2 regions of the Janthinobacterium sp. PSRC1-1 genome follow, and region 2 is predicted to be linked to the other one. Evidence: predicted binding sites of a transcription regulator. Region 2 holds the regulator's gene; the other holds the start of a gene.
What was found. Region 2 encodes FliA, which starts transcription of late flagellar genes. Its sites were predicted from a motif close to CTAAAGTTTNNNNNNNNNNNGCCGNTA; they were not measured.

Region 1: the regulator FliA is predicted to act here: its motif matches at 8,142-8,168, upstream of ACP7DW_RS08155 (DUF5610 domain-containing protein).

What each region holds. Positions count from the first base shown of each region.
Region 1 is NZ_JAFCWK010000003.1:337,940-349,081, reverse strand. Features, by position in the region: gene ACP7DW_RS08205 (M24 family metallopeptidase) at 1-804, shown strand, start outside; gene ACP7DW_RS08200 (hypothetical protein) at 856-1,293, opposite strand; gene ACP7DW_RS08195 (hypothetical protein) at 1,514-1,792, shown strand; gene ACP7DW_RS08190 (VanZ family protein) at 1,811-2,236, opposite strand; gene ACP7DW_RS08185 (SDR family NAD(P)-dependent oxidoreductase) at 2,778-3,542, opposite strand; gene ACP7DW_RS08180 (TPM domain-containing protein) at 3,566-4,087, opposite strand; gene ACP7DW_RS08175 (TPM domain-containing protein) at 4,087-4,917, opposite strand; gene ACP7DW_RS08170 (LemA family protein) at 4,919-5,533, opposite strand; gene pyrF (orotidine-5'-phosphate decarboxylase) at 5,691-6,515, shown strand; gene sbcB (exodeoxyribonuclease I) at 6,645-8,093, opposite strand; gene ACP7DW_RS08155 (DUF5610 domain-containing protein) at 8,240-8,854, shown strand; gene ACP7DW_RS08150 (GGDEF domain-containing protein) at 8,892-9,857, opposite strand; gene ACP7DW_RS08145 (HPF/RaiA family ribosome-associated protein) at 10,119-10,496, opposite strand; gene ACP7DW_RS08140 (DUF1345 domain-containing protein) at 10,684-11,142, opposite strand, start outside.
Region 2 is NZ_JAFCWK010000005.1:136,227-147,368, forward strand. Features, by position in the region: gene ACP7DW_RS12415 (fumarylacetoacetate hydrolase family protein) at 1-992, shown strand, start outside; gene flhB (flagellar biosynthesis protein FlhB) at 1,132-2,325, shown strand; gene flhA (flagellar biosynthesis protein FlhA) at 2,322-4,418, shown strand; gene flhF (flagellar biosynthesis protein FlhF) at 4,722-6,050, shown strand; gene ACP7DW_RS12435 (MinD/ParA family ATP-binding protein) at 6,043-6,906, shown strand; gene ACP7DW_RS12440 (RNA polymerase sigma factor FliA) at 6,951-7,682, shown strand; gene ACP7DW_RS12445 (flagellar motor protein) at 7,664-8,410, shown strand; gene motD (flagellar motor protein MotD) at 8,416-9,210, shown strand; gene ACP7DW_RS12455 (translation initiation factor Sui1) at 9,260-9,622, shown strand; gene ACP7DW_RS12460 (hypothetical protein) at 9,686-10,543, shown strand; gene ACP7DW_RS12465 (flagella synthesis protein FlgN) at 10,593-11,060, opposite strand; gene flgM (flagellar biosynthesis anti-sigma factor FlgM) at 11,069-11,142, opposite strand, start outside.

The sequences.
Region 1 (11,142 bases), on a different contig from region 2:
GCGGCCGGTGGTGCGCCGGTGCTGTCCGACCGGCCCGGCTTGCACGAGCGCAGCCTGCCCGTGGCCTTGCGCGAAGAGCGGCTGGTGCTGCTGGAATCGGAGCAACTGCGTTATCGGCAGGTGGGGCAACTGGCCGCCGGCGCGGCCGCCGATGCGCTGCGCCAGGCCCGTCCCGACTGGAGCGAGCAGGAACTGGCTGCCGCTTGCGTGCGTGCGCTGTGGCTGCGGGGCTTGCAGGCCGTGCACGTGCTGGTCAGCGGCGCGGAGCGCCAGCAGCGGTATCGGCGCGCGCCGCCGGCCCAGGTGGTGCTGGGTACGCAAGTCGTCTTGGCCCTGTGCGCGCGGCGTTTCGGCCTGTGCGCCAGCCTCAGTCGTCAACGCCGCTTCGGCCCGGCGCAGCATCGCGCCGATGGCGCGGCGGTGGCCATGGACGATGCCGATGCCGCCATGCTGGCGCTGGAAGCGGTGGCGCTCGACGCTTGCGAAACGGGCCACGCGCTGAGCATGGTGTATCACGCGCTCGACAGCGCTTACGCGTTCGCAGGCCAGCCCGATACGGTGCGTACCAGACGGCAGGGCGGCATCCATGGCTACCTGGCGCCCGAAGTGGCGGCCGGCGCGCACACGGAAATCCTCCTCAAGCGGGGCATGGCGCTGGCCTTCCACCCGAGTCTGCCCGGCAGCACGGTGGAAGACACCTTTCTGCTCGATGGCAACCAATTGCACAACCTGACGCATGACCCGGCCTGGCCCTCGGCCATGGTGCAGGGGCGCAGCCGCCCGCTGACCCTGGCCTTGGCCTGATGCGGCCCTGTGCAGCGGCCATCGTCAGGCAGCGGCAAGCCCCGGCACCTGTCAATAGCGCTGCATCACGCCTTTTTGCACGCTGACCCGCTCGCCGATCTGGAAGACGGGCTGGGTATTTTGCATGAAGGTGCGCGTCGTGCCGTCGTCCAGCCGCAAGGTGACGCGGTACAGCATATTGCCTGCCGCACCCGAGGTGCTGCCGGCGGTACCCGATGTGCCCGCCTGCATGTCGGCACTGCCTTGATCCATGCCGCGTGGCACGGTTTCTATCGACTGCACCGTCGCTGAACTGATGTTCATGCCGGACTGATCCATATCGCTGCGCATGCTACTGGCCGGCATGCTGCTTTGCGGCGTCGTGCCGGCCGGTGCGGCGTAGGTTTCGCCGCTATTGCTGCGCGCCAGGCTGGTACTGTCCGTGGAATGACAGGCTACCAGCAAGGTACAGGCCAGGCCGGCCAGCAGCAGGGTTTTTTTCGATCTCATCTTGGTCTCCTCATGGTCGAACACTCAGGATCGGCACCCGCGGTGATGCGGATAGCAGCGATTGCTGCATGTAAGAGCATGGTGGCGCCGGGATGTTCTGTCGCCGTCATCAGCGATTGAGCCAGATCAAGCGTTGAATTACCGTGCTTGGTATAAACGATGCTGGTAATCACTAGGTCGTGCGGCCGCACGATTCCTCACTGTTGAATCGGGAGAAAAAATGTCATCTGGTCCTACCGAAAAACTGATCGATGAACTGGTGCAGGCCGTCGGCGGCACCGCGCGCGATGCCCGTGCGCGCCATGTGCTGGCGCAGGCCTTGCATGGCCTGGTGCGGCTGGCGCGCTCGGAGCAGTTGCTCGACATGCAGCGCGATGCGGCTCGCGCCATGGGGGCCGGCAGCCGGCGCGAGACGCGCGCGCTGATGCGGCGCCTTGGTGCGCGCAGTCAGGGGCAGTTGCCCCTGGCATTGCAGGATAGCGAAGCGGACCGCGCCTGACGGGCGGTCATGTCCCATTCAGGCATTCGATTGCGGCGTACCCTTGCCGAGGGCAGCGGCGACCATTTTGGGCCAGAGGAAACACAGCGGCAAGCAGACCGCCGTGGCGGCCGTGATATCGACCACCCAGTCGCTCACGGCCCCACGGCGGTAAGGCAGGAAACTCTGGATGAACTCGTCCAGCGCGCCCATGGCCGCCACCATCAGCACCGACAGCAGCGCCCGGCGCGCCATGCCGCCGCCTGTGCCGCTGAACAGGATCAGGGCCAGCACGCCATAGCCGAAGGAATGCAGCACGCCGCCTGACGCATATTGGCCCACGTCCGCGCGCACGCCCGGTATGTCGCCGATCAAAATCACCAGGGCATACAACACCAGGGCCGTGCGGTAGCGCAGGCGTGCGTGGCGGTCGGCAAAACAGAGTTCGAGCAAGGGTGCAGGCATGGTGCGTCAGGACGGTGGAAAGGCAGTCACAATATCATGTGCGTGGCGGGTCACCATGTTTTTGCGCAAGAGCTTGCCGATCAGGCAAAAAAAAGGCCCGCGAGGACGCGGGCCAAAAACCCAAATGAAATGGGTCAAGAGTTGAGAGTTGCTCGGTACTCACCATGTCGCGCGCCTTGCCGGCGCCCGCCACAGTCATGAAAGGGGAGTGGTGTGCCATCGCGGCACACCTGTCTGTAGTCAGGCATATCGGTTGCCTGTACAGCAGATGAAGCAAGTATAAGGAGCCAACATGACGGGCTGATGACACGCCGCAACATTTTTTTCGGCCGGCAGAATGACCGGGAAGATTGGATATCGTGGCAAGAATGGCCATGTTTCAGGAGTGACAGCAAAAAAAAAGCCCGCTGGTGAAAGCGGGCTTAAAACTATTTTCTTGGAGGAGAATAGTGGAGACAGGTGCATTATGCTGCGTCGCACGATATGTGTCTAATGATCTTTTTAGATATGCATTATTATTTTTTTATATAACTCGCCTGTTTCACTCTTTCACGGGCACCGTGTAGTTGAGCGCCATGCGTCCGCCATCGACATAGATGGTCTGGCCCGTCATGTAGGTGGCGTCGTCGCTGGCCAGGAAGGCGGCGATGCCGGCCACTTCTTCCGGTTCGCCGCAGCGCCCCAGCGGCGTGCGCGACAGGATCGTGTGGCGCGCCTCCGGGCTCGACAGCACCGCCTGCTTGGCCAGTTCCGTCAGGATGGTGCCCGGGCCGATGCCGTTCACGCGCACGCCGTGCGTGGCCAGGTTCAAGGCCATGACCTTGGTCAGCTGGTTGATGGCGCCTTTCGACACCACGTACGGCACCTGGTTCGGGATCGCCAGCTCCGCATTCACGCTGGACATATTGATGATGCAGCCGCTGTTGCGCTTGACCATCTCGCGCGCCACGGCCTGACCGCACAGGAACATCGATTTCAGGTTGATGCGCATGACCCGGTCGAAATCGTCTTCGCATACGTCGAGGAAATCGGCCGCGTGCGTCACGCCCGCATTGTTGACGAGGATATCGACGTGGCCGAACTGGGCCAGGGTTTCCTTCAGCATGGCGTCCACGTCCGCCTTCTGGCTGACGTCGGCGCAAAAGAAGCGCGCCTGCGGGCCGAGCGCGGCGGCCGCCTGCGCGCCTTCTTCCTTGATGTCGACCAACATCACCTGCGCCCCTTCGGCGATCAGGCGGGTGGCGCAAGCCAGGCCGATGCCTTGCGTGGCGCCCGTGACGATGGCGGTTTTATTGACTAGTTTCATGTAATCGCCTCGGCGGGAAGGAATCAGAGGAGGATAGGTTCGTTCGGCAACTGGTTGCCGCGCGTGCCATCAGCGGGAAAGTGGCTTTGCAGCAGGGTATTTAACTGCTGCAAGGCATCGAGCGTGCTGTCGTGGAAATTGCCCTCCTTGAAGCCGCCCGTCATGGTGCGGCATACGCCTTGCCACTGTTCCGGCGTGATGCGCCGGCCCACGTTGCGGTCGGCGACGATATCGACCTGGTGTTCGGCCAGGTTGATATAGATCAGCACGCCGACGTTATCTTCCGTATCCCACACGCCATACTGGGCGAACAGTTCGCGCGCCCGCTCGCGGTTGCTCACGCCCTGGTAGGCCATGCCAGGCGTCAGGGCCGCCTCGACGATCAGGCGCACTTCCGCCTGGTGCATCGCTTCACCGTCGGCAATCGTCGTCTCGATGGCTTTCAGGGTGCGTTCTGGAAACGCCTGGCGCGCCGTCGCCGGCGTGCCGCGCAAATGTTTTAAAGCGCGTCCGCAGCGTTGTCCGAATGTCAGTTGTTTCGTCATTACCAATCTCCCGAGGCGCCGCCGCCGTCAAAACCGCCGCCGCCGCCACCGAAACCACCGCCGCCACCGCCAAAACCACCGCCGCCGCCGAAGCCTCCGCCGCCACCGCGGTTGTTCAGCGCCTGGCTCAAAATGCTGCCCAGCACGACACCGGTGGCGCCGCTCGACCAGTTGCTGCCGCGCTGCAGCCTGTTAGGCCCGCCGCGCGAACGGAACACGGTCAGCACGACGAGAAAGCCGAAGAACAGCAGCGGCAGCCAGAAGCTCAGGCCGCCCGCTTCCACGCTGGCCGGCGCCTTTTGCCGGGCGGGCGCGGGGAATTGCTCCTGGTTCAGCAAGGTGGCAATCGACCCCACGCCAGCGACCAGGCCGCCGTAATAGTCGTTTTGCTTGAAATGCGGGGCGATGACGTCTTGCAGGATGCGTTTCGATTGCGCATCCGTCAGCACGCCCTGCACGCCGCGGCCCGCCTCGATGCGCAGGCGGCGCAGGGACGATGGATTGTCTTTCGCCACCATCAGCAGCACGCCGTCATCGACGCCCTTGCGGCCCAGCTTCCAGGCATCCGTCACGCGGATGCTGTATTGCTCGATGGCTTCCGGTTCCGTGCTCTTGACCAGCAGCACGGCAATCTGGCTGCCCGTCTTGGCTTCGTAATCGGCCAGCACGCCTTCCAGCGCCGCCTTTTGCTTCGCGTCGAGCATGCCGGCGTTGTCCGTCACGCGCGCCGCCAGCGGCGGCACGGGCTGCAAGCCCTGTGCGCCGGCCGGCGCCATCGTCCACAGCAGCAGCGCCGTCGCCAGCGCCGCGAGGTAGGACCAGGCTTTCATCTTATTTGCCAAAGTTGACGGTCGGTGCGGTCGAGATGGCTTTTTCGTTTTCCACCGTGAACGACGGCTTGACCTTGTAGCCGAAGATCATGGCCGTCAGGTTGTTCGGGAAGCTGCGCGCATGCACGTTGTAATCCTGTACGGCGACGATGTAACGCTGGCGCGCCACGGTGATGCGGTTTTCCGTGCCTTCCAGCTGCGACTGCAAGTCGCGAAAGCTCGTATCGGCCTTCAGGTCCGGGTATTTTTCAGCCACCACCATCAGGCGCGACAGGGCCGACGACAGCTGTCCCTGCACTTGCTGGAACTTTTCAAACGCGGCCGGGTCGTTCAGCACTTCGGGCGTGATCTGGAAGCTGGTGGCGGCAGAGCGCGCCTTGGTCACCGCTTCCAGCGTTTCGCGCTCGTGCGTGGCGTAGCCTTTGACGGTATTGACCAGGTTGGGGATCAGGTCGGCGCGGCGCTGGTACTGGTTGACCACTTCGCCCCAGGCGGCCTTGGTGGCTTCATCCTTGCTCTGGAAGTCGTTGTAGCCGCAGCCCGTCAGGATGCCGGCCAGGACGGTGACGCTCAGTGTCAGGCGCAGCCATTGGGTGAATTGTTTGGTGATTTGCATGATGGGTTCCGTGCAGAGTAAAAGGGATGCGGCAAATATACCTGAAACGGCCCGCAATGTCGGTTTAATAAGCGCCGGCCGCCGCCACCGGCTGACTTGACAGGACCGCGCCGCGTTACAATACGGGGTTTGCAACTGAATATAGAGAAGGTGTGCCGTGAATTTCATCAATAAATTATCCGCCGCATGGACGGCCAATAATTCCCTGCTGTGCGTGGGACTCGACCCCGACCTGGCGAAACTGCCGGCCGACCTGCGCGATCTGCCCGATGGAATCACCACCTTTTGCACGCGCATCATCGACGCCACGGCCGACCTGGCCTGCGCCTTCAAGCCGCAGATCGCGTACTTTGCCGCGCTGGGCGCGGAAAAACAGCTGGAAGACATCTGCCGCTACGTGCGCGAGAACTACCCGCACATCCCCCTGATCCTCGACGCGAAACGCGGCGACATCGGCGCGACAGCCACGCAATACGCGCGCGAAGCGTTCGAGCGCTACGGCGCCGACGCCGTCACCGTGAACCCCTACATGGGTGAAGATTCGCTCGATCCCTACCTGGCGTGGAAGGACCGCGGCGTGATCATCCTGTGCCGCACCTCGAACCCGGGCGGCTCGGACCTGCAATTTCTCGACACGGACGGCGTGCCCCTGTACCAGCGCGTGGCGCGCCTGGTGGCCGAGAAGTGGAACAAGAACGGCCAGTGCGCGCTCGTCGTCGGCGCCACTTTCCCTGAAGAACTGGCGCAGGTGCGTGCCATCGTCGGCGACATGCCGCTGCTGGTGCCCGGCATCGGCGCCCAGGGCGGAGACATCGCCGCGACCGTCGGCGCGGGCCAGACGGCGAACGGCATGGGCATGATGATCAGCTCCTCGCGCGCCATCATCTACGCCACGCCGCAAGCGGGCGAAGATTTCGCCGACGCGGCGCGCCGCGTGGCCATTGAAACGCGCGATGCGATCAATCAACATCGTTCGGTATAAACATCACCCATAAAAGATGTAGGTCGGGTTAGGCCAGCGGCCGTAACCCGACAACACCGGTAACGTCAACAATGTTGTCGGATTACGCGGGGCTTTGCCCCGCTAATCCGACCTACCCGGCCTGGTCCTTCAGTCGCGCATGGGCGCCACCATCTCCGCATAGTCGTACAGCTCGCCCAGTATCTCTTCTCCCCGCTCATCCACCGATTCCGACAGCACGTCGATTTCCGTAAACAGCATCTCGATGGTGCGGGCGCCGCCGTCGCCGTCGAACAGGCGGGCGGCGCGGTGCTGTTCCCAGCGCAGGCTTTCCGCTTCGCTCAGGGTTTGCGGGAAATTGCGGGCGCGGTAGCGGAACAGCAATTCCTGCAGGCGCTCATCGGCAAACGAGGGGCGGGCCGTGGCCAGCTTGGCCGGCGTGTCGCGGCGCAAGGATTCGAGCAGGCGGCGGTCGTCGTTGCTGACGAAACCGTTGTACAAATCCTCATCCACGTCCAGCGCGACGTTCGCGCCCGGGCGCTGAAACACTTCGGCCCAGATGGCATCCATGTTCGGCGCCGTGGCGGCCAGCTGGGCGTTGACCTTCGCCGCATCCACATCGATGCCCCACTGCGCGGCCATGGCCGGCGATAGGGTCTTTAAATTGCCGACCAGCATGGGTGACTTGTTCAGGTGCACGCTTTTCACGGGCAGGCGCGTCATGCCTTCCGGCATGGCGTCACTGCGCGTAAACAAACGCGTGCGGATGGTGTCGGCGTCCAGCGAGAACAGTTCGCGCGGGTCGTAGGCGCAATCCCAGACGAGAATTTCATTTTTATTGCTCGGATGCGTGGCCAGCGGCCAGACGACGCCCAGGCAGCCGCGTTCGGCGGGGAACATGCCCGACACGTGCAGGAAGGGCTGGCGCTCGGCGGCGGCCAGGTGCATGCCCATTTCGCTGGCGACCCTGTCCTTCTTGTGCAGGGCCAGGCAGAATTCGAACAGTTTCGGCTGCTTTTCGCGGATCAGGCGGGCCAGGGCGATGGTGGCGCGCACGTCGGACAGCGCATCGTGCGCCGCTTCGTGCACCAGGCCATTGGCCTTGCTCAAGTGTTCCAGTTTAAAACTGGTCTGGCCATCGTCGCGCTTCGGCCATTGCATGCCTTCCGGGCGCAGCGCGTGCGTCATGCGCACCACGTCGAGGATGTCCCAGCGGCCGCAATGGTTTTTCCATTCGCGCGCATACGGGTCGATCAGGTTGCGCCAGAACAGGAAACGCGTGACTTCATCGTCGAAACGGATGGTGTTGTAGCCTACGCCGATGGTGCCCGGTTCCGAAAAGGCCGCTTCGATGGTGGCGGCGAACTGGTGCTCGGGCACGCCCAGCTGCAAGCATTGCTGCGGCGTGATGCCCGTGATCAGGCACGCTTGTGGGTCGGGCAGGAAATCATTTGCCGGCTGGCAATACAGCATGATCGGCTCGCCGATCTCGTTGAGTTCGGCATCCGTGCGGATGGCTGCGAACTGGGCCGGGCGGTCGCGGCGCGGCTGGGCGCCAAAGGTTTCGTAGTCGTGCCAAAGGAAAGTCTGGGTAGTCATTGATGGTCGTTGCTGAATTGGTTATCTGGGCCGCTCAAAGCGTCGCGGCTACAGTTTTCTGAAAACCTGCCGATACTACACGAGAGGATGGTCATCATGGCGTTTCCCGCATGGTGGCATATATTGCCCGTTCAAGGAGGTCTATCGTGTCAATTCCCATCGCCGCAAGCGGCAATTCCACCCCTTCCGTGACTTCCGTCAGTACGGGCGTTGCCGGCAAGGACGATAAAGTCCAGAAAAAGGACGGCGCCAACACTGAAATGAGCGTGAACGAGCGCAGCAAGCTGCAGTTGAACGCGTCCATCATGCAGGCGTCGCTGAATGTCTCGATCGGTTCGGAAAACGAGCCGCTGGCGCTGCTGTACAAGACGGCCATCACGAATATCAATGAAGCGCTGAAGGGCCAGTACGGCGACGATGCGATCCAGAACGCTGCCTCGCAGGATAATAGCGCCGAAGCGACGGCGAGCCGCATCGTGTCGCTGTCGACGGGGTTTTTTGATGCGTTCAAAAAACAGAATCCCGGCATGGACGACGATGCGGCCCTGACCAAGTTCATGGACACCATCAGCGGCGGCATGGAAAAAGGCTTCAAGGAAGCGCGCGACATCCTGGGCGGCTTGAAAGTGCTGAATGGCGATATCGCCAGCAATATCGACAAGACGTACGAGCTGGTGCAGAAGGGCTATGCGGATTTCATCGCCGCACACAGCAGCAAGAAGGATGACGCGGCCAAGCCGGCCGACAGCAAGGCTGCCTGATCATTATTACTGAATGCGCCGGAAGCGCCTGAGAATTTCAGGTGCTTACGCGGTTGCGTCCGCTTGCCTTGGCGCGATATAACGCCGCGTCGGCGGCCGCGATCAGTGCCTCGTCGTCCTGTTCCGCCGCCAGGCTGGCCACGCCGAAGGAGCCCGTGATGTGCGGCAGCGCGCTGCGCATGTCGGCGAAGATGACGGCGTGCTGCATGCGTTCGCACAGGCGCTCGGCCACCCGCAGGGCCACGTGTTCGTTGGTATCGGGCAAGATCACCATCATTTCCTCGCCACCATAGCGCACGGCAAAATCCGTGGGCCGCAGGGCTGCGCCCAGCACTTGCGCGGCGATGCGCAGCGCCTGGTCGCCCGCCTGGTGGCCGTGCGTGTCGTTGAAGCGCTTGAAATGGTCGAGGTCTATCATCACCAGCGACAGCGGCGAGCCGCTGGCGTGGGCGGTGATGATCATGTTGGGCAGTAAATCGGTCAGCCAGGCACGGTTGTACAGGCCCGTCAGGCTGTCGACCATCGACAGCTGGCGGTAGAATTCGCCCAGTTTCTGGCGCCGGCGCAGCAGGGCATTGGCGGCGCGGATGCGGAAGGACAGCAAGCGCAGCAGATTGCGCGCCAGGCCGTTCGATTGTTCGATCAATTCCCAGACGACGGCCGCGTCGATCACCAGCAAATCGGTTTCTTCCAGGGCGGAAATGGCGGCCAGGTTGCTCGCTTCATCGAGCACCGATTGTTCGCCCACGCTTTCGCCGGGCAAGACCTTGCTGACGGTGCCGTCATCCATGCCCGTGTGGGTGTCGGCCGCCACGGCCAGCGAGCCGCGCAGGACGATGTACAGGCTGGTGCCCTGGCTGTCGGCAATGGCTTCGCCCGCTTCGAGGCGCATCACGGGGCAGGGCGCCAGCATGGCGGCCGTCTGGCTATCCGCAGCATCGCTAAATAGCTGTAAATCGCCGATGTTGCAGCCTGAAGCGCCGAAGTTGCCGATCTGTTCCACAATCATACTTTCAAAAAGCCGGCGCGCGCGAGCAGAGGGCCGGTAGCTTCATGATAGCGTAAAGCGGCCTTGGCCGTCACGGCAAAGGCTTGCTTGATGTCACTTACTGTGAGAAATACGACAATTATTTCATTGCGGCGTCAATACGCTGGAGCAATGCTGGTTTGACTATTGTTGTTGCCGCGCGCGAAAGGCGGGCCAGATGTGCAAAGGCAGCCTTGAACGGCTGCCTCAGTCTCTGGAAATCCTGCGGGTGGGGAATTACTCGGCGGTTTCTTCCGCTTCGGCCGTATCGATCACGGCATTCTTGCCGGTGGCGTGGCGCTTGCTGTCTTGCAGGCGGCCCAGGGCACTATCGATGGCGCGTTTCAGTTTGTCGGTGGCGCCGGCAACGGATTGATGCACGGTGGCGTTCTGTTCGGTCACGGCAATCGGTTGATAGCCAGCAACGCGTGCTTCCATGACGCAGCGGATATCGTCGGCACCGCCTTTCGGGCCATTCGTGTCGCTGATGTGGACTTCGATGCGGGTCAGGTTGTCGCGGAAGCGGTTCAGTGCGCTTTCAAGTACGGATTGCACATGTTCGTTCAGTCCAGCGGTGTTGGCGATGGTGCTGTCGGTATGAATATTGATTTGCATATGCTTACTCCTGTCAATTCAAAAAAAACCCATCTCAGGCGTGCTGCGGCCTGGTTGCTGCCTCATGCACATGACCTCTGTGCATGGAACTTATCTTACTCCTCTTTCCAGTATTTCAAGAGGGGTCGCACGATTAAGATGAGCTTAACCCTTCAGTCAGGTCAAGTTTCCGCTACGAAATTATTTTTCAGCCATTGATGAGCCCGGCGGCGATATTGATCGACAGCCCCAGCACGACCAGGTTGAAGAAAAAGCTCAGCACGGATTGCCCCAGCACGATCTGCCGCATCAGCCGCGTCTGCACGCAGACATCCGACGTTTGCACGGCCACGGCGATGGTGAAGGCGAAATACAGAAAATCCCAGTAATCGGGGTTTTGCTCATCGTCGGGAAACTTCAGGGGGCGCAGCGCGGGGTCGGCCTGGTAATACAGGTGGGCATAATGAAAGCAGAACAGGGTGCCGACGAGAAACCAGGAACCGACCAGGGTGAGGATCGTCAAGCCGTAATGCAGCGCGCGCTCGTCCGGCGCCATGTCTTTCATCGAGGACAGCTGCGAGACGATGGCCACCAGGCTCATCACGGAGGCGACGGACAGGGCCGACAGGACCGTGGCGGCCCGCTCATCCTGGCGCGCCGCCATGGC
Region 2 (11,142 bases):
TAGCAACTTTGAAAGACGGCACGCGCGACGGCCAGCTGGCTGTCGTCTCGCGCGACCTGAAAACGGCCCACCTGGCCGATGGCATCGCCTCGACCTTGCAAAAGGCGCTCGACGACTGGAGTTTCATCGCGCCCCAGCTCGATTTACTGTACCAGACCATCAATAGCGGCCGCGGCCACCGCGCCTTCGACTTCGACCCTGCCAACTGCATGGCGCCCTTGCCGCGCAGCAGCTTGCGCGTGGCCGGCGCCTCGTACCTGCAGCAGATCGAGCGCGCCTGCAAGGCGGCGGGCGTTGACGCGCCCGCCAATTGGCGCGAGGCGCCGCGCCTGTACCAGGGCGCCAGCGACGATTTCCTCGGCGCCCACGACGATATTGTCTTGGCGCACGAGCAGTGGGGCATCGATTACGAGGCGGGCCTCGCCGCCATCACGGACGACGTGGCCATGGGCTCGACGCCGGACCAGGCGCACCTGAACATCAAGCTGTTGATGCTGGTCAACGACATTACCTTGCGCAACTTGGCGCCCGAGGAGCAGGCCAGCGGCTACGGCTACCTGCAAGCGAAGCCGGCCATGGCCTGCTCGCCGGTGGCCATCACGCCCGACGAGCTGGGCGATGCATGGCGCGGCGGCAAGGTGCATTACGCCTTGCGCTGCAGCCTGAACGGCAAATTGACGGGCCAGCCCCACGCGGGCGCCGACATGGCCTTCAATTACCCGCAATTGCTCGCCCATCTGTGCCGGACGCGCAACGCGCGCGCCGGCAGCGTGGTCAGCGCGGGCGGCGTCGCCAACAAGGAAATTAAAAAGGGTTTTGCCAGCATCGTTGAGCGACGTAACCAGGAGATGATCGCCGATGGCGTCGCCAGTACGCCCTATTTGCTGTTCGGTGACGTCGTCCGGCTGGAAATGCTCGGTGATGATGGCAAGTCGCTGTTTGGTGCCATCGAGCAGACCGTCAAGCAGGCCGAGGCGCGCAAGTCGCGCTAAGGTTTCTGGAGAGCAAAGGAAAAGCAGGGGATTCGCCCTCCTTTTCCCTTGATGGCGTTGCCGTCATTGAATCGATAATGTGTCATGCCCAGTCCGTATTGCGCCTAACCAGGCTGCAGGACTTCACCGGAGTTGATTGATGTCGGACGACAGCGACGCAGAAAAGACCGAAGCCGCGTCACCGAAGCGCCTCGAGCAGGCGCGTGAGGAAGGCGACGTTCCGCGATCGCGTGAAGTGGCCACGTTTACGGTGCTGATGGCGTCCGGCTGCTGCCTGTGGTTTGCCGGCGACGCCATCGTGCGCCGGCTGACGGCCGTCATGGTGTCCGGGCTGACCCTGGACCGCGAGCAAATCCTCAATCCCGACGCGATGATGTTGCGCATCGGCTACGACGTGGGCTCCGTCTTGCTGACTTGCCTGCCGTACGCCGCGGCCATCATGCTCGTCGCGCTGGCCTCGCCCGTGCTGGTGGGTGGCTGGCTGTTCAGTTCCAAGGCGTTCACCCCCAATTTTGGCAAGCTCAACCCGATTCGCGGCCTGGGCAATATGTTTTCGAAGAATGCGCTGGTGGAATTGCTCAAGGCCATCGCCAAGACGCTCGTCGTCGGCGTCGTCGCCTGGATGGTGATGCAGCACCAGAAAGACGCCGTGCTGGGCCTGTCGGTCGAATCCTTGCGCGCCGGTTCGGCCCATCTGATCAGCCTGCTGATCACGGCCTTTTTGCTGATCGTCGGCGCGCTGGGCCTGATCGCCGCCATCGACGGCCCGTACCAGATGTGGCACTACGCCAACAAGATGAAAATGTCCTTGCAGGAAGTCAAGCAAGAGGCGAAGGAGTCGGACGGCAATCCGCAGATCAAGGCGAAGATACGCCAGATGCAGCATGAAATGTCGCGCCGCCGCATGATGGCCGACGTGCCGACGGCCGACGTGGTGGTGACCAATCCTACCCACTACGCGGTGGCCTTGAAGTATGGCGAGAATTCGCGCGGCGCGCCGCAGGTGGTGGCCAAGGGCATCGACGAGGTGGCGGCGAAGATCCGCGAACTGGCCGGCGAACACAAGGTCGCCATCCTCGAAGCGCCGGCGCTGGCGCGTGCGCTGTACCAGCACACGGACATCGGCGACGAGATCCCCGAGGCGCTGTATGGCGCCGTGGCCGAAGTGCTGGCCTACGTGTTCCAGCTGCGCAGCTACGGCAGCGGCCATGGCCAGCGCCCCGACAAGCCGAAGAAACTCGACGTGCCGCCCGAGCTCGATCCGCTCGACCCGGCATCGCAGATCAAGGCCGCAGCCGACGCGGCAGACAAGAATAAAGGAAGTACACCATGAACGGCCTGAGATTGCCAGCCTGGCTCAGCGGTATGAGCGGCAACGCCAGCAAGGGCATCGCCGCGCCGATCATCATCATCATGCTGCTGGCGATGATGGTGCTGCCGCTGCCGGCCTTCATCCTCGACATTTTTTTCAGTTTCAATATCGCGCTGTCCATCATCGTGCTGCTGACGGCGCTGTATACGGTCAAGCCGCTCGACTTCATGGCCTTCCCGACCATTTTGCTGGTGTCGACCATGCTGCGCCTGTCGCTGAACGTGGCGTCCACGCGCGTGGTGCTGACGGAAGGCCATACGGGCGCCGACGCGGCCGGTAAAGTGATCGAGGCGTTCGGCCACTTCCTGATCGGCGGCAACTATACGGTCGGTATCGTCGTCTTCATTATTTTGACCATCATTAACTTTACCGTCGTGACCAAGGGTGCGGGCCGTATCGCCGAGGTGGGCGCCCGCTTCGCGCTGGACGCCATGCCTGGTAAACAGATGGCCATCGATGCCGATCTGAACGCCGGCCTGATCGGCGAAGACGAAGCGCGCCGCCGCCGCACGGAAGTGGCGCAGGAAGCGGAATTCTATGGCGCCATGGACGGTGCCAGCAAATACGTGCGCGGCGACGCCATCGCCGGCATCATGGTCACCGTCATCAATATCGTCGGCGGCTTGCTGGTGGGCTTGTTGCAGCATGACATGGGCTTTGCCGATGCCCTCAAAAACTACACGCTGCTGGCCATCGGTGACGGCCTGGTGGCGCAGATTCCTTCGCTGATCATTTCCACGGCGGCCGGTATCGTCGTCTCGCGCGTGGCCAGCGACCAGGACATCGGCACCCAGCTGGTCGGTCAATTGTTTGCGAAACCGCAAGTGCTATATATTACCGCCGGCATCATCGGCGGCATGGGCCTGATTCCGGGCATGCCGAACATGGTCTTCCTGCTGCTGGCCTCCGCGCTGGCCGGTTCCGCCTATTTGATCAGCAAGAAGCGCACGCAGGAAAAAGAGGCGTCCGAGAAACCGGCCGACGTGCCGCCAGCGACCGTGGCGCCCGAGCAGGAAGAGGCCAGCTGGCAAGACATCATGCCCGTCGACACGCTGGGCCTGGAAGTGGGCTATCGCCTGATCCCCCTGGTCGACAAGACGCAGGGCGGCGAATTGCTCAAACGCATCAAGGGCATCCGCAAGAAATTTGCCCAGGAAGTGGGTTTCCTGGCGCCGCCCGTGCATATCCGCGACAACCTGGAGCTCAAACCCTCCGCCTACCGCATCACCCTCAAGGGCGTGGAAGTGGGCGTGGGCGAAGCGTTCAACGGGCAGTTCCTGGCGATTAATCCCGGCATGGCCAGCGGCGCCTTGCCGGGCGTGGCCACCAGCGATCCCGCGTTCGGCTTGCCCGCCACCTGGATCGACGCCAGCTTGCGCGACCAGGCGCAATCGATGGGCTACACGGTGGTCGATGCGGGCACCGTGGTGGCCACGCACTTGAACCACCTGATCACCTCGCACGCTTCCGAACTGCTGGGCCGCGCGGAAGTGCAGTCGCTGCTCGATCACCTGGGCAAGGATGCGCCGCGCCTGGTGGAAGACCTGGTGCCGAAGATGCTGTCGCTGTCGACCCTGCAAAAAGTGCTGCAGAACCTGCTGGCCGAGGGCGTGCACATCCGCGACATGCGCAGCATCATCGAAACCCTGGCCGAGCATACGGTCAATACGCAAGACCCGAACGAGCTGACGGCGCTGGTACGCGTATCCCTGGGCCGCGCCATCGTGCAGCAACTGTTCCCCGGTGCGGCCGAATTGTCCGTGATGACCCTCGACAGCCGCCTGGAGCGCTTGCTGATGCAAGCGATGGGCAACGGCGGCGACGGCGCCGGCATCGAGCCGGGCCTGGCCGATACCATCGCCCACCAGGCAGGCCTGGCCGCGCAGCAGCAGGAGGCGCTGGGCCTGACGCCGGTGCTGCTGGTGCCGGCGCCGCTGCGCGCCCTGCTGTCGCGTTTCCTGCGCCGCGCCTTGCCGCAGCTGAAGGTGCTGTCGCATGCGGAAGTGCCGGAAACCAAGACCATCCGCGTCACGGCGCTGGTGGGCGCGCAGTAGTTGAGATGGTTAATGCCGGGGTCAGACTGAGCTAGCGTTAGCGCGGAGCTTTGCGTTAGCGTCAGTGGGGGTCTGACCCCAGCCCTTGCTTTTGGTCAAAAAAACATCAATTTCCTGCTGGCAAACTGAATAACGGGTACTTTCCCGTCCTGTTCCTTCGATCATTTCCTCCAAGCATCGCTAATAATGGAAACTGTCCGGGTGATCTGTGTCCATGTGGAAGACAGCACCCAAGCAACAGGAGTCGACGATGGTCACACAGTTCAGCCAATATTGCGCCCCCCCCGCCTTGGGAGGCCGGTCATGAATGTGAAGAAATTTACGGGCGCCTCGTCGCGCGATGCGCTGCGCAAGGTGCGCGAAGCGCTGGGTCCCGATGCCGTGATCCTGTCGAACCGCCAGGCCGATGGCGTGGTGGAAATCCTCGCGCTGGCCAATGACGATGCCGCTTCGCTGGCGTCGCCGCCGGCCGCGTCCGAAATGTCGCAGCCCCGTCCCCAGTTGCAGACCCAGTTCGCCACGCCGCAGCGTCCGGCCGCCCCGGCCCAGCGCCCGGCTGCGCCACGTCCTGCCGCACCGCGCCAGGCAGCCGGCGAGCCAGTGGACATGGCCCGCATGCAGCAGATGATGGCCAGCGCGCTGGCGCACGTCAAAGAGAACGCCGCCGCCGAGATGAGCGGCATGATGAATGAAATCCGCGCCATGCGCGGCATGATGGAAACCCAGTTGGCGGAAATCTCGTGGGGCTCGACGCAGCAGCGCGAGCCGCAAAAAGCCGTGGTGCTGCGCGAAATGCTGGCCGCCGGTTTCTCGGCCAGCCTGGCGCGCTACCTGATCGACAAGCTGCCCGCCGGCCTCGATGGCGCGCAAAGCATGCGCTGGATTAAAACCGTCCTCAGTCGTAACCTGAATACCGTCGCCAATGAAGACGCCATGCTGGAGCAGGGCGGCGTGTTTGCGCTGGTCGGCCCGACCGGTGTCGGCAAGACCACCAGCACGGCCAAGCTGGCGGCCCGCTGCGTGATGCGCCACGGCCCGGAAAAGCTGGCCCTGATCACCACGGACGCCTATCGTATCGGCGCGCACGAACAGCTGCGCATCTACGGCAAGATCCTCGGCGTGATGGTGCATTCGGTGAAGGATGAAGCGGACTTGCGCATCGCCTTGAAAGAATTGAAGAACAAGCACACGGTGCTGATCGATACGGTGGGCGTGAGCCAGCGCGATCAGATGGTGACGGAGCAGGTGGCCATGCTGTCGGGCGCCGGCGCCGACGTGAAACGTTTGCTGTGCCTGAACTCCACGGCGACGCAGGAAACCTTGAACGAAGTGGTGCGCGCCTACCAGGGCAGCGGCCTGGCCGGCTGCATCATGACCAAGCTCGATGAAGCGGCCTCGATCGGCAATGTGCTCGACGTGGTGATCCGCCAGAAACTGAACCTGTTTTATGTGTCGAACGGCCAGCGCGTGCCGGAAGACCTGTACCTGGCCGACCGTGGCTACCTGATCGACCGCGCCTTCAAGCTCAAGCGCGATGCGGCGGCGACGCAGTTTTCCGATGCCGAACTGCCGCTCCTGATGGCGCAGGCGGCCGCCCGCAACAATGAAGCGCGCGGGGTGCGCCTTGGCTAATTTCGATTTCGATCAGGCCGAAGGCCTGCGCCGCATGCTGGCCGGCCCGCAGCCGCGCGTGATGACATTTTTATCGGCCACGCCGCAGGACGACAAGGGCGCCATGCTGGTCAACCTGGGCGCCTCGCTGGTCTACGGCGGCAATGACGTGCTGCTGCTCGACGCCAGCGGCGGCAGCGATGGCGTGGCCGCCCGTCTGGGACTGGCGCACGGTGCCAGCCTGCGCGACGTGGCGCGCCAGCAGTGCGCCCTGAACCAGGTCATCCACCAGGTGCCGCAAGGCTTCGGCGTGGCCAGCCTGGGCGCGCGCAACCACCTGATGGACAGCATGGACTATGCGGGTGCGGAAGAACTGCGCCGCCTGGGCAAGACCTTCGAGGTACTGGCGCGCCAGAGCGGCATCGTGCTGGTCGACGGCGTCGTCGCCGACGCGGGCGATTGCTTCCCCGTGCCGCTGATGGCCTCGTCCGACATCGTGGTGCAAGTGTCGACCAGCGCCACCTCGATCAAGGCCGCGTACTGCCTGATCAAGCGTCTGAGCCAGGAGCTGGGACGCCGTCCGTTCGGCATTCTGGTCACCGGCGCTTCCGAATCCGAGGCAAAAGTGGTATACGATAATATGGCGCAGGCGGCGAGCCGCTACCTGGCCGTGAAACTGACCTCGATGGGATCGGTGCCTGCCGATGAGTATCTGCACCGCGCGGCGCGTCTGGGCCGCAGCGTGGTCGATGCCTTTCCGCTGGCGGGAGCCTCGGTGGCGTTTCGCGGACTGGCCGAGCGGCTGGCCCGTTCGGCGGCGCCGGTGCTCGGTGGCACCTTGTACCAGACGGGGAGCCCGCACCAGTTCAGCGTCTGAATCCATCATCAGCACACGATAGCAGTTAAAACAATAAGCAGCCTATGTACACGGTCAAAGGGAAATCGAACAAGGACTATTTGCTGACGGAGCACATTCCGCTGGTGAAGCGTCTGGCGCACCATATGAAGGCGAAATTGCCGCCTTCGGTCGAGGTCGATGACCTGATCCAGGCCGGCATGATCGGCCTGCTCGACGCCATCAGCCGCTATGAAGAGACGCATGGCGCGCAGTTCGAGACGTATGCCGTGCTGCGTATCCGCGGCGCCATGCTCGACGAATTGCGTACCAGTGACTGGCTGCCGCGCAGCATGCGCCAGAACATGCGCAAGATCGAAGAGGCGATGAGCATTTTGCAGCAGCGCCTGGGACACCCGCCGACGGAGTCGGAAGTGGCGAAATTGCTGAAAATGTCGCTCGTCGATTACCAGGAAATGCTGGGCGACGGCGGCGGCCACCAGTTGCTGTACTACGAAGACTTTCATGACCCGGACGGCAATGACAGCTTTCTCGACCGCCATTGCGTGGACGAGGACAGCGACCCCTTGCGGTCCCTGCTCGATACCGATTTCCGGCAATCCGTGATCGATGCCATCGACGCGCTGCCGCCACGCGAGAAAATGCTCATGGGCCTGTATTACGAAGAAGAGCTGAACCTGAAGGAGATCGGCGCGGTGATGGGCGTGTCCGAATCGCGCGTCTCGCAGCTGCATACCCAGGCCGTCGCGCGCCTGCGGGCAACCTTGAGGGAGCTGGCGTGGACTGGTCCAGCGTAATCGGGCTGGCGCTGGCGCTGGCCGGCCTCTTGGTCGGCCAGGCACTGGAAGGCGGCAAGATGGCCTCCCTGCTGCAGCCGGCCGCCTTCGCCATCGTGGTCATTGGCACCTTCGGCGCCGTGCTGCTGCAAACGCGGCTGCGCACCTTCGTGCGCGGCCTGGAAATGCTGCGCTGGGTCTTCCTGCCGCCAGCCGACACGCGCGCCGCGCTGGCGCGCGACATCGGGCAATGGAGTTTGACGGCGCGCCGCGACGGCCCGCTGGCGCTCGAACGCCTGATGGAAAACACGGCCGACCGCTTCAATGCCAAGGGCTTGCGCATGATCGTCGACGGCATCGCGCCCGACAAGCTGCGCCAGCTGCTCGACGTGGAAATCTCCGCCTACGAGCTGGCCGAACGCCAGGCCGTCAAGGTGTGGGAATCGGCGGCCGGCTATTCGCCCACGATCGGCATCCTGGGCGCCGTGCTGGGCCTGATCCACGTGATGGAAAACCTCACCGACCCGAGTAAGCTTGGCAGCGGCATTGCCGTGGCGTTTGTCTCGACCATTTATGGCGTCGGCCTGGCCAATCTGCTGTTCCTGCCGGTGGCGAACAAGCTCAAGGCCATCGTCTCGCGCCGCGTGCTGCAGTATGAAATCACGGCCGCCGTGTTGTACGACATCGCCACGGGCGACCACACGCGCATCATCGAAGAGCGCGTGGCCAGCCTCTTGCACGAGCACTGAGCATGATGCGGCGCGCGCGCAGGAAGTATGACGAGGAACCGGACAACCAGGACCGCTGGCTGATCTCGTACGCCGACTTCATCACCTTGCTGTTCGCCTTTTTCGTCGTCATGTATGCGATTTCGCAAGTCAACGAAGGCAAATACCGCGTCTTCCAGAATGCCATCGGCCAGGCCTTCAGTCTGGAAAAGGGCGCGCCGCCCATCATCATGGAAGCGCCGCAAGCCATTGCGCTGCCGAACCCCGCCCTGAAACGCCGCACGGAAGCCATCCGCCGCGAGCGCGAACACATGACGCGCCTGGCGCAGGACCTCACCTCCACGCTGGCGCCGCTGGTGAAGGAAGGCAAGGTGCGGGTGACGCAGACGAGCCGCGGCGTGAGCGTGGAAATCAATGCCAGCGTGCTGTTCGATCCGGGCGCCGCAGCGCTGACGGCGGAATCGGACCAGGCGCTGCGCGCCGTGGCCGTGCTGCTCAAGGATGACACGCACGACGTGCAGGTGGAAGGGCATACGGATGTGCAGCCGATCAGCAATTCGACCTTTGCCTCGAACTGGGAGTTGTCGGCCGCGCGCGCCAGCGCCGTGGTGCGCCTGTTCATCGCCAGCGGCGTACAAGCGTCGCGCCTGACGGCCGTGGGCCACGCCGACAACATCCCCGTGGCGCCGAACGAAACGCCGGAAGGGCGCGCGCGCAACCGCCGCGTCGCCGTGACGATTTTGTCGGGCATCCCCGAGACGGTGACGGAAGTGCCGACGCCGCCCGTCGCACCGGCACCTGCGCCGGCACCGGCCAACTGAACCCCGGCGCTTGGTACAATCGCGCCTTCTCCCTTTTTATCTCTCCATCATGAAAAGCAGTTCCCTGGGCGGTCTCGTGTATTCCACTGAAACGGGCCGCATGTGTCCCGCCTGCCGCCAGCCGCTGGCGCAATGCGCGTGCAAGGCGCAAGCCAAGGCGGCGCCGGCCGGCGATGGCGTGGTGCGCGTGTCGCGCCAGACCAAGGGCCGTGGCGGCAAGAGCGTCAGCGTGGTGAAAGGCCTGGCGCTGGACGCCATCGCGCTGGCCCTGCTGGGCAAGCAGTTGCGCACGCAGTGCGGCTCGGGCGGCACCGTCAAGGATGGCGTGATCGAAGTGCAGGGCGACCACGTGGACACCATCGTGGCCGCGCTGGCCAGGCTGGGGCACCAGGCGAAAAAAGCCGGCGGCTGAGCGTGCGGCCAGCTGCCGTGCGCCTGTGGTAACGTGCGCTTCCCATCCACGCGCATCCTCACCATGAACGTCAAATTCACCAGTGTCGCCATCGCCGCTGCCATCGCGGCAGCACTGGCGCTGGCGTACTGGCCCGCACCCGACGGCGGCGCGCCACAATCTGTGGTGATCGCTGCCGCCAGTGCACCAGCGGGGCGCAGCCTGGAATCGTATATGCATATCGATGCTTCCGTCCCTGCGGCTGAAGCGCCCGTTGTTGTTTCCCTGGCGCAGCGGCTCGAACGCCTGGCCGCCAGCGGCAGGGCGGAAGATGCGTATGCGGCCTACAACCTGCTCGACGACTGCATCGTCTTCCAGCGCGAAAGCCGCTTGCCGGGGCTGGAATTCGAGCTGGGACGCGAGATGACGGAGGCGGAAAAAGCCGCCCAGCAGCAGCTGTGCGTGGGCCTGACGCAGCGCCAGCGCGAGGACCGACTGGGCTACCTGGCCACTGCCGCCAAGGCGGGCGTGCCGGGCGCGGCCACCCTGTTCCTGTCGGAAGGGCCGTTCGGCGACCGCAGCGCGCTGCGCAACCGTCCCGACGATCCGCTGGTGCAGGCGTGGAAGCGGCAAGCCATCGCCCAGCTGGCGGCGCAGGCGGACGAGGCGGAACTCTCCAGCGTGGCTACCCTGATGATGGCCTACCTGCGCGATGGCGAGGTGGTGCAGAAGGATGCGCCGCAAGCGTATGGCTACCTGCTGGCCCTGCGCCTCGTCTATGACGATATCCTGGCGCCCGGCGTCACCAATCCGTATCAGGATGAATACTGGCACTGGCTGCAGGATGAGCTGACCCCGGCGCAGCAGGCCGCCGCCGCAGCGAAGGGACAAGCCATCGCGGCGAAATTTCGCCAGCACGCGGGGCGTCCGGCGCACGGTTGAGCTGGCAAGGCCGCTGCACTTTGCCGGGGATCGCTGTCAAATAAGAGACTTAGCCGATGACGACGCGCCGGCTGGCCGTGTTGGTCATCGCTTGGCCGCTGGGGCCGTAGAAATTGCCGCTCTGGGCCGTGGGGCGCATGGCGTTCAGGGCGCCTTGCGTGTGCAGCATGTGCTTGTTGACCAGCATGCTGTTGAGCCGGTTCTGTTCTTTCGCTTCGCGCGTGGTGTCGAGCAGGGCGTTCCACAGGGGCGCCGCTTCGGCTTCGCTGGCGCCGGCCAGCCAGTCTTCCATGCCCGCTTCGGCGGCCGTGAAACCGGCTGCCGCCAGCGCCTGGTGGCGTCGCGCCGCCAGCTGGCTCAATTGTCCGACGAGTGCCGTCTTGCGCACCGTGAGCTCCGTGATTGCATCGATGTCAGCCGCAACCAGATGCCGCTGTTCTTCTTTCATCAATGCCAGCAATGTGGTCATGAGCTGTTGCTCGTCGCGCAGGCTGGAAAACGGAGTCACTGATTGCATGAGGGAACCTATCTATTTCGTGAGTGCAGCAAGTCCTTGACTGTGTCGAGGAGACCGTCCGCCACTTTTTCAGAGTTGACCT